Regions from separate parts of the Streptomyces odontotermitis genome, predicted to be linked through region 3. Evidence: riboswitches for the same ligand, from Rfam matches in the RefSeq annotation. Region 3 holds a riboswitch; each other region holds the start of a gene.

Region 1 (2,188 bases), on a different contig from region 3:
GGTGCTGCCGCTGGTCGAGGTCGTGAGCTCGCTGCACACCGCGCCCCAAGTCCTCGACAGGGTGCAGGAGTTCGTCACGCGCACGCTGGGCAAGACGGCCGTCCGCTCCCGGGACCGTGCGGGCTTCGTCGTCAACGCGCTCCTGATCCCGTACGTGCTGTCCGCGATCCGGATGGCCGAGTCGGGCTTCGCCACCGCCACCGACGTGGACGCCGGGATGGAGCTGGGCTGCGCGCACCCCATGGGACCGCTCAGACTGGCCGACCTCATCGGCCTCGACACCGTCGCGTCCATCGCGGAGTCCCTGTACGAGGAGTTCAAGGAACCCCTGTACGCCCCGCCGCCGCTGCTCCAGCGGATGGTGGAGGCGGGGCTGCTCGGGCGGAAGAGCGGGCGGGGGTTCCACGCCTACGAAGGGGCCTAGGGGCAGGGGCCGGGGAGAGAGCCTAGATTTACTAGGACGTCCAACTATATAGTCGCGACCAAGGCCCGCGGTGCAGGGAAGCCGGTGTGAATCCGGCACGGTCCCGCCACTGTGACCGGGGAGTGTGCCGTCGAGCGGTACGCCACCGACTCGCCCTGAAGGGGGAGTTGGGAAGGCGGGCGGCGCGCGCAGATCCGGGAGTCAGGATACCGGCCGCGGGATGTTCCGTGTTGTCCACGAGGATGGAGCTGACACGCATGGCACCGGTGTGCACACGCGTCCCCGGCAAAGCCGCGGCCCGACGGCCGCGGCCCCCGCACGGCGAGCGCCGATCGGCCGTCGCAACCCCCTGACGGCCCACCGACCTTCGCGGTCTCGCGCAGCCCCGCTCCCGCACGCCACCGCGTGCGCACGGCGCGGCGGCGCGCCATCCCGGATCACCTGACGAGAGCAGGCACACCCATGGTCCGCGACCAAGCCCCCGCCCCCGTACGCGAGTTGACCCACTTCATCGGAGGCAGGCACACCCCGGGAACCTCCGGCTCCCACGGCGACGTGTACGACCCCAACACCGGCCGGATCCAGGCCCGCGTGCCCCTCGCGAGCCGCGCCGAGACCGAGGCGGCGATCGCCGACGCCGCCCGCGCGCAGCCCGGCTGGGGCCAGTGGAACCCGCAGCGCCGCGCCCGCGTGCTGCTGCGGTTCCTCCAGCTCGTCGAGGACGAGAAGGACGCCCTGGCCCGGCTCCTGTCCGCCGAGCACGGCAAGACGATCGCCGACGCCCACGGCGACATCCAACGCGGCCTGGAGGTCGTGGAGTTCGCGGCCGGCATCCCGCATCTGCTCAAGGGCGAGTTCACCGACAACGCGGGCACCGGCATCGACGTCCACTCGCTGCGCGCGCCCCTCGGCGTCGTCGCGGGCATCACCCCCTTCAACTTCCCCGCGATGATCCCGCTGTGGAAGGCCGCCCCCGCCCTCGCCTGCGGCAACGCCTTCATCCTCAAGCCCTCCGAGCGGGACCCGTCGGTGCCGCTGCGGATCGCCGAGCTGTTCCTGGAGGCGGGCCTGCCGCCCGGTGTCCTCAACGTCCTGCACGGCGACCGGGAAGCTGTCGACACCCTCCTGGAGGACCCGCGCGTCGCCGCCCTCGGCTTCGTCGGCTCCACCCCCGTCGCCGCGCACGTCTACGCCACCGCCGCCGCCCACGGCAAGCGCGCCCAGTGCTTCGGCGGCGCCAAGAACCACATGATCGTGATGCCGGACGCCGACCTCGACCAGGCCGTGGACGCGCTGATCGGCGCGGGCTACGGCTCCGCGGGCGAACGCTGCATGGCGATCTCCGTCGCCGTCCCCGTCGGGGAGGAGACCGCCGACGCCCTCGTGGCCCGCCTCAAGGAGCGCATCGCCGCGCTGCGCATCGGCCGCAGCGACGACCCCGAGGCCGACTTCGGCCCGCTGGTCGGCCGGGACGCCGTCGACCGGGTCCGCTCCTACGTCGGCCTCGGCGTCGAGGAGGGCGCCGAACTCGTCGTCGACGGACGCGACTTCACCCTGCCCGGACACGAGGACGGCTTCTTCGCCGGAGCCTCCCTCTTCGACCGGGTCACTCCGGACATGCGGATCTACCGCGAGGAGATCTTCGGGCCCGTCCTGTGCGTCGTGCGCGCCGCCGACTACGAGGAGGCCCTCCGGCTGCCCAGCGAACACCTCTACGGCAACGGCGTGGCCCTCTTCACGCGCAACGGCGACACCGCCCGCGAC
Region 2 (2,188 bases), on a different contig from region 3:
ACGGCGTCACGATGACGTACGCGGTGCCGATGCGCCGCGGCGAGTCCGTGTTCGGCGTGCTCAATGTCTTCCTCGCCAGGCAGGCCACTCCCAACGGTGAGGTGCGGTGCGCCGAGATCCTGGCGAGCGCGGCCGCCCTCGGGCTGCACAACCACGAGGCGTACGCCGGCTACCGCACGCTCAGCAGGCAGTTGGAGACGGCGCTGACCAGTCGCATTCGCGTCGAACAGGCCAAAGGCATACTCGCCGAGCGCTGGCGCACCGGAATGGAGCCCGCCTTCGCGGCCCTGCGCGGCTACGCACGCAGGGAACGCCTGGCCATCGACCGCGTCGCGGGCGAGCTGATCGAGGGAAAGCTCAACGACGCGGCGCTGCGCCCCGGCAGGTCCGGACCTGATGAAACCGAACCCCTCTGAACTGTGGCGATCACGCAGGGCGATCCGGCCACGACTTGGCGTCAAACGCCCCCTAGGCCGGGAGGCATATTCGCTCTAGAGTCGGTTCTGACGGCCCAAGCCCCCGGCCGGATCAGGCTGAACCTGCCCACCCCGCAAGCGGGTCGGCACCACAGCTCCCGCGCCGGCGCCGGGTTACTCCCGCGACTCGTGCGCGCGCGGTGGAGGACCAGCCCGGTCGACGGTTCCGGGGGGAGCGGTCCGTCGACCGGGCGACGGTCCACCGTCGCAAGCGGGCTTGCGCAGGTCGCAGGGGGCGCAGAGGCGCGGACGTGGTTGACAGTGTCCATGCCGGACTGGGACTCTCCGGGACGACAAGTCCATACATCGAGGCGACGGTTGACAGGAACCCGGTGCGATTCCGGGGCGGTCCCGCCACTGTGACCCCGTGCGTGCTCCCCAGACGTGCGCGGAAGTCAGGAACTGAGCCGTCGTCCTCCTGCCATGGGGCGTGGAAACCCCAGAAGGAGGCCCACCCGGTATGTCTCTGCACACTGCACCGACCACCGACACCACGGCGGCCCAGGCCGCCGCGACCCAGACGCGCGACTGGCTCATCGCCTCCGGCGCGGCGATCCTCGCGCTGATCGCGCTGTACGCGGTGTTCATCGACAACGGCTCGCTGATCTCGGCGACCGGCAGCTACCTGCACGAGTTCGCGCACGACGGCAGGCACCTCTTCGGTGCCCCCTGCCACTGACGGGCGGGCGATCTCAGCACCATGTCCTCCCCGACACCTGTACTCCCCCTGCTCGGGCGCGGGTTGGCGGCGGGAGGGGCGGCGGGCCTCGCGGCCGGTCTCTTCTCCCTCCTCCTCGCCGAGCCCCTGATGGACCGCGCGATCCGCGCCGAGGAGAAGCGCACGGCCGCCGAGGAGCACGCGCACGGCGCCGGCCAGTCCATGCAGCACCACGAGGAGCTCTTCACCCGCTCGACCCAGCACCTCGGCCTGGTCGTCGCCGCTGTCGTCGCCGGTCTCGCGATCGGCGTGCTGTTCGCGGTGGCGTACGCCCTGGTGCACCGGCGCGCTCCGCAGACGTCCCCCTGGCCGCGCGCCCTGACCTTCGCGACGGCCGCGTTCGTCGCGGTCTCGCTCCTGCCGGGCCTGCGCTACCCGGCTAACCCGCCGGGCGTCGGCGACTCCGGCACGGTCGGCGACCGGCAGGCGATGTGGCTGGCATCGGTCGCGATCGGCGTGCTCGGCATGTTCCTGGCCTGGCAGGTGTACGTGCGCCTGGCCGCCAAGTCCCTTCCGGTGCGCCAGATCGCCGTGGCCCTCACGACGGTCGCCGTGCTCGCGCTGCTCTTCGCGCTGCCCGACAACCCGGACCCCGTTCCGGTGGACGCGACGCTGCTGTGGGACTTCCGGATGCTGTCGCTCGCCTCGCACGTGCTGCTGTGGGCGGTGTTCGCGGCGGTCTTCGGCGGACTCGGCCTGCGCGCGGCCGCCAAGTCGGCCTCGGCGGAGGGCGGTTACGCCCGCACGTCCCCGAACACGGTCTCCGTGGAGCCCACGGCCTGACGTCCCGGTCGAGGGCGGCCCCGCGGCGGGACCGGGGCCGCCGTCACCGTCACCCACGCTCCGTGAGGCGCCCCGCGAGACGCTCCGCGATGGCCTGCGCGCACTCCAGCGACTCCCGGCCCGCGGTGTCGACCTCCATGTCGTAGCGCACGCCCTGGTGCACCGACTCGGCCTGCCCCGCGGCCATTCCGGCGGCCCGGTCGCCCCGCGC
Region 3 (2,188 bases):
AGGCCGAGATCCGCATGCTGGCGGTCGCCCCCGACGCGCGCGGCCGGGGTGCGGGCGAGGCACTGGTGCGGGCCTGTGTGGAGCGGGCCCGAGCGGTCGAGGGCTGCGTCCGCGTGATCCTGTCGACCCAGCCCACGATGCACGCGGCCCACCGCCTCTACGAGCGCCTCGGCTTCGTACGGGTACCGGAGCGGGACTGGCTTCCGGTGCCCGATGTGCGGCTGCTGGCCTACGAGTTGGAGCTCAGGCCCGGGAGCCTGCCCTAGGCCGTGCCCGCACTCACCGTGACCAGCACTCCGCCGACGCGGACCTCGGCGGTGTGCGTGGGCGTGCCGTCGTGCTCGTCGCCGCCCAGGACGCGGCTGGTCTCCAGGGTCGCCTCGTCGCCGATGCGGGGCAGCTGTCCGACCGAGTGGTGCCGGGTGATCGGGGCGGCCTCGGTGTCCTCCGTCACATCGGGGCACAAGTACCGCGGCTTGCTCTGGAGTTGGAGGTAGCGGCCGGCGTCAGCGGGACTCAGCGAGACGAGGCGCCGGCTCACGGGCGGCCGGGACGCCGCCGCCTGCTCGGACGCCGAACCCAACTCGCCCGCCCCGCCGCCTGCTTCATCCGCCCCGCCGCCCGTCTCGTCCGCCCCTCCGTCGGCCTCGTCCGCCCCGGCACCGCCCTCGCCCGCCCCGCCGTCGAAGACCAGCACCTGCTGCGCGCTCGCACCCCGCATGTCGTACAGCTCGCCGTTCGCGTCCTTGCCGCGCGCGCAGGAGCCCCAGTCGCCGCGCCCGAGGCTCTTGCCGAAGAGCCCCACCGCGATGTCCGTCGGCCGCGCGCGCTCGGCGAAGGCGTCGTCCGCGAGCAGCGCCCCCTCCAACTGGCCGTCGCCGAACGTCTGCGCGGCGCCCGCACGCCCGTCGACGCCCTCCGCGCTCGGCGGCCCGTCCGAGAGCCAGCCGCCCGCCCCGCAGCCCGCGAGCGGCGCGATCAGCGCCCCGCAGAGGGCCGCGCAGGCCGCACCCCGCCCCGCCCTCACCGCCCCTCCCGCGCCGCTTGATCCGTCAAGCCGCCACCCTCACCACACCCCAGCCGACACAAGATGTGGTGCTGCCTCCGAAACCCAGCACAAGATGTATGCTCGTCCTCGCTGTCGCCGCAGGGGAATCCGGTGGAAGTCCGGAACTGTCCCGCAACGGTGTATGTGTACGTCTTTGTCGTACCCATGAGTCCGAGAACCTGCTGACAGTGCGCCCGGTGCATCCGCTCCGGGTGCCGAGACGTCCGGGCCTCGTGGAATGGGCCGGTGGACGCGGCGCCCCGCCCTGCGCGGACGCGCCCGCACCGCCGTGCTCCCCTCGGGCCCAGAGCCGAGCGAGGGAGTGCTCCACGTGACCATCGCGCCAGCCGAACCGGCCTCAGCCCAGCAGGCCCGAGCCGCGGAAAAGGCAGCGGACCAGGCGGACAAGGTACAGGACGCGCCGGGCACCGCCCTGCTGCGTACCCTCACCGACCTCTGTGCCGACCTTCCCGACGCCGACCCCGGCCGGGTCGCCGCCGCCGCGCTGCGCGGCCGCTCCGCCAAGGCGGACGAGGCGGAGCTGCGGGACCTGGCCACCGAGGCGGCCGCGGGGCTCATCTCCGAGGACCCGGTGTACTCGAGGCTCGCGGCCCGGCTCCTCACCATCGGCATCCGCGAGGAAGCGGCCTCGCAGGGCGTGACGTCCTTCTCCGGCTCGATCGCGGTCGGCCACCGCGAGGGCCTGATCGCCGACCGCACCCAGGAGTTCGTGGCCGCGCACACGGCCCGCCTGGACGCGCTGATCGACCTCGACGGCGACGACCGCTTCGGCTACTTCGGCCTGCGCACCCTGCACAGCCGCTACCTGCTGCGCCACCCGCTCACCCGCAAGGTCGTGGAGACCCCGCAGCACTTCATGCTCCGCGTGGCCAGCGGTCTCGCGGAGGACGGCAGCGACCGCGCGGTGGACGAAGTCGCCGCGCTGTACCGCCTGATGAGCCGCCTGGACTACCTCCCGTCCTCGCCCACCCTCTTCAACTCCGGCACCCGCCACCCCCAGATGTCCAGCTGCTACCTGCTGGACTCGCCGCTGGACGAGCTCGACTCGATCTACGACCGCTACCACCAGGTGGCCCGGCTCTCGAAGCACGCGGGCGGCATCGGCCTCTCGTACTCCCG
Region 4 (2,188 bases), on a different contig from region 3:
AGAAGGTCCTGTGCGTGCCCGCGCACGACCCCCGGCACGAGAACGTGCAGGACATCAGCGACATCCCCGAGTTCGACCGCCGCGAGATCACGCACTTCTTCGAGGTCTACAAGGACCTGGAGCCCGGCAAGTCCGTGGAGGGCTCGCACTGGGAGGACCGCGACCACACCTACGCGGAGATCGCGGCGGCCCGCCTCCGCCTGCAAACAAACCGTTCACAATAATCCGTTGACGCGTTCTTGTGTGGCCCACCACCCTGGACGCATGGCACCCACTTCTGCCCCTGAACCCGCCGAATCCGCCGCATCAGTTGGATCCACCGAACTCGCCTCGTCCGACGCCGCGTTCACTCCCCCGGACCCCGACCAGGCGCGGGCCCGACGGGCCCCCGCGGCCCTCTTCCGCATCGCCGAGCGGCACGCGGCCGACGCGGCGCAGCGCGGGCGCCAGGTCCACCCCGCGGTGCTCGCGCCGCACGAGGCGATCAGGCTGGTGTCGTTCCTGCTCAGCGGCGCGGCCCAACTCACCGACGGGGAGGCCGAGGTGGACCGCGCGGACCTCACCGCCGCGCTGACCCTGATACCGCTGGCGCGCGGCGAGATGGACGAACTGGAGGCCGGGCTCCTGCAGATGGCGCGCGGCCGCGGCATGACCTGGCCGGAGATCGCCTTCGGCCTCGGTCTCGGCACCCCGCAGGCCGCCCGGCAGCGCTATGAGCGGCTGGTCTCCCGTACGACAGCGGACGCCGCTCCTGCGACGGCGGACGTCTCCCCCGCAGCGGCGGAAGGAGATCGCGACCGTTAGGTAGGGTGGCCCGTGCAGCTGGTTCGCCCCGCCCGCCAGGCGGGAGCGTCGCAAGAGGGAACCCGGTGGGAATCCGGGACTGCCCCGCAGCGGTGAGCGGGAACGACCGCCGTCACACGCACTGGCCCCGGGAAGGGGCTGGGAAGCGACGGCCAGTAGATGTCCTCCACGTGAGGACGCGCCCGCGAGTCCGAAGACCTGCCAACTGCCCGCGCACGAACCACTCGTGCACGGACATCCCGGTGACCTCGAGGGCGGGTCGGCGTACATACCAGGCGGACGAACCGTGCCGTGCCGTGCACGCTCGCCCCGCCGGGTCCGTCGCCCTTCGCGCTCTCGTCCCGTCCCCGGGATCTCAGGGATTCATCTCGCGAAGGAGATCTCCGTGACCACCAAGCCCGCAGCCGCGGCAGCACGGGCCACCGTGTACGGCTACCCCCGCCAGGGCCAGAACCGGGAACTGAAGAAGGCGATCGAGGGCTACTGGAAGGGCCGCGTCGACGCCGACGCCCTCCGCGCCACCGCCGCCGAACTGCGCAGCGCCACCTGGCGGCAGCTCGCCGACGCCGGCCTCCACGAGGTGCCGACCGGCGACTTCTCGTACTACGACCACGTCCTGGACACCAGCGTCATGGTCGGCGCCGTCCCCGACCGCCACCGCACGCCCGTCGCCGCCGACAGCCTCGACGGATACTTCGCGATGGCGCGCGGCACCCAGGACGTGGCGCCGCTGGAGATGACCAAGTGGTTCGACACCAACTACCACTATCTGGTCCCGGAGTTGGGACCGGACACGGTCTTCACCGCCGACTCCACGAAGCAGGTCGCCGAGCTCAAGGAGGCCCTGGCACTCGGCCACAACGGGCGGCCGGTCCTCGTCGGCCCGGTCACCTACCTGCTGCTCGCCAAGCCCGCGCCGGGCGTCGCCGCCGACTTCGTGCCGCTGACCCTGCTCGACCGGCTCCTGCCGGTGTACGCGGAGGTCCTCGCCGACCTGCGCGCGGCGGGTGCCGACTGGGTGCAGCTGGACGAGCCCGCCCTCGTCCAGGACCGCACCCCGGCCGAACTGGGCGCCGCCGAGCGCGCCTACCGGGACCTCGGCGCGCTCACGGACCGGCCGAAGCTCCTGGTCGCCTCGTACTTCGACCGGCTCGGCGACGCGCTGCCCGTCCTGGCCAAGGCGCCGGTGGACGGCCTTGCCCTGGACTTCACCGGGGCCGCCGCCGCCAACCTCGACGACCTCGCGGCCGTCGGCGGTCTTCCTGGCAAGCGGCTCGTCGCGGGCGTCGTCGACGGCCGCAACATCTGGATCAACGACTTCGAGAAGTCCCTCGCGACGCTCGGCACCCTGCTGGGTCTGGCCGGCCGGGTCGACGTGGCGGCT

Evidence for each region. Region 3 has a riboswitch for cobalamin ahead of ACQB60_RS41710 (ribonucleoside-diphosphate reductase subunit alpha). Riboswitches for the same ligand answer to the same signal wherever they lie in the genome.
Region 1: another riboswitch for cobalamin. It lies ahead of ACQB60_RS23985 (CoA-acylating methylmalonate-semialdehyde dehydrogenase); the one in region 3 lies ahead of ACQB60_RS41710 (ribonucleoside-diphosphate reductase subunit alpha).
Region 2: another riboswitch for cobalamin. It lies ahead of ACQB60_RS27495 (CbtB domain-containing protein); the one in region 3 lies ahead of ACQB60_RS41710 (ribonucleoside-diphosphate reductase subunit alpha).
Region 4: another riboswitch for cobalamin. It lies ahead of metE (5-methyltetrahydropteroyltriglutamate--homocysteine S-methyltransferase); the one in region 3 lies ahead of ACQB60_RS41710 (ribonucleoside-diphosphate reductase subunit alpha).

What each region holds. Positions count from the first base shown of each region.
Region 1 is NZ_JBNJLS010000008.1:202,841-205,028, reverse strand. It holds gene ACQB60_RS23990 (3-hydroxybutyryl-CoA dehydrogenase) at 1-424, shown strand, start outside; cobalamin riboswitch at 476-656, shown strand; gene ACQB60_RS23985 (CoA-acylating methylmalonate-semialdehyde dehydrogenase) at 887-2,188, shown strand, end outside.
Region 2 is NZ_JBNJLS010000011.1:43,275-45,462, forward strand. It holds gene ACQB60_RS27490 (ANTAR domain-containing protein) at 1-416, shown strand, start outside; cobalamin riboswitch at 775-902, shown strand; gene ACQB60_RS27495 (CbtB domain-containing protein) at 937-1,155, shown strand; gene ACQB60_RS27500 (CbtA family protein) at 1,177-1,977, shown strand; gene cpt (chloramphenicol phosphotransferase CPT) at 2,027-2,188, opposite strand, start outside.
Region 3 is NZ_JBNJLS010000028.1:8,638-10,825, reverse strand. It holds gene ACQB60_RS41720 (GNAT family N-acetyltransferase) at 1-266, shown strand, start outside; gene ACQB60_RS41715 (hypothetical protein) at 263-1,027, opposite strand; adenosylcobalamin-variant (AdoCbl-variant) riboswitch at 1,139-1,237, shown strand; gene ACQB60_RS41710 (ribonucleoside-diphosphate reductase subunit alpha) at 1,380-2,188, shown strand, end outside.
Region 4 is NZ_JBNJLS010000008.1:189,806-191,993, forward strand. It holds gene ACQB60_RS23930 (inorganic diphosphatase) at 1-224, shown strand, start outside; gene ACQB60_RS23935 (DNA-binding protein) at 265-804, shown strand; cobalamin riboswitch at 807-1,024, shown strand; gene metE (5-methyltetrahydropteroyltriglutamate--homocysteine S-methyltransferase) at 1,190-2,188, shown strand, end outside.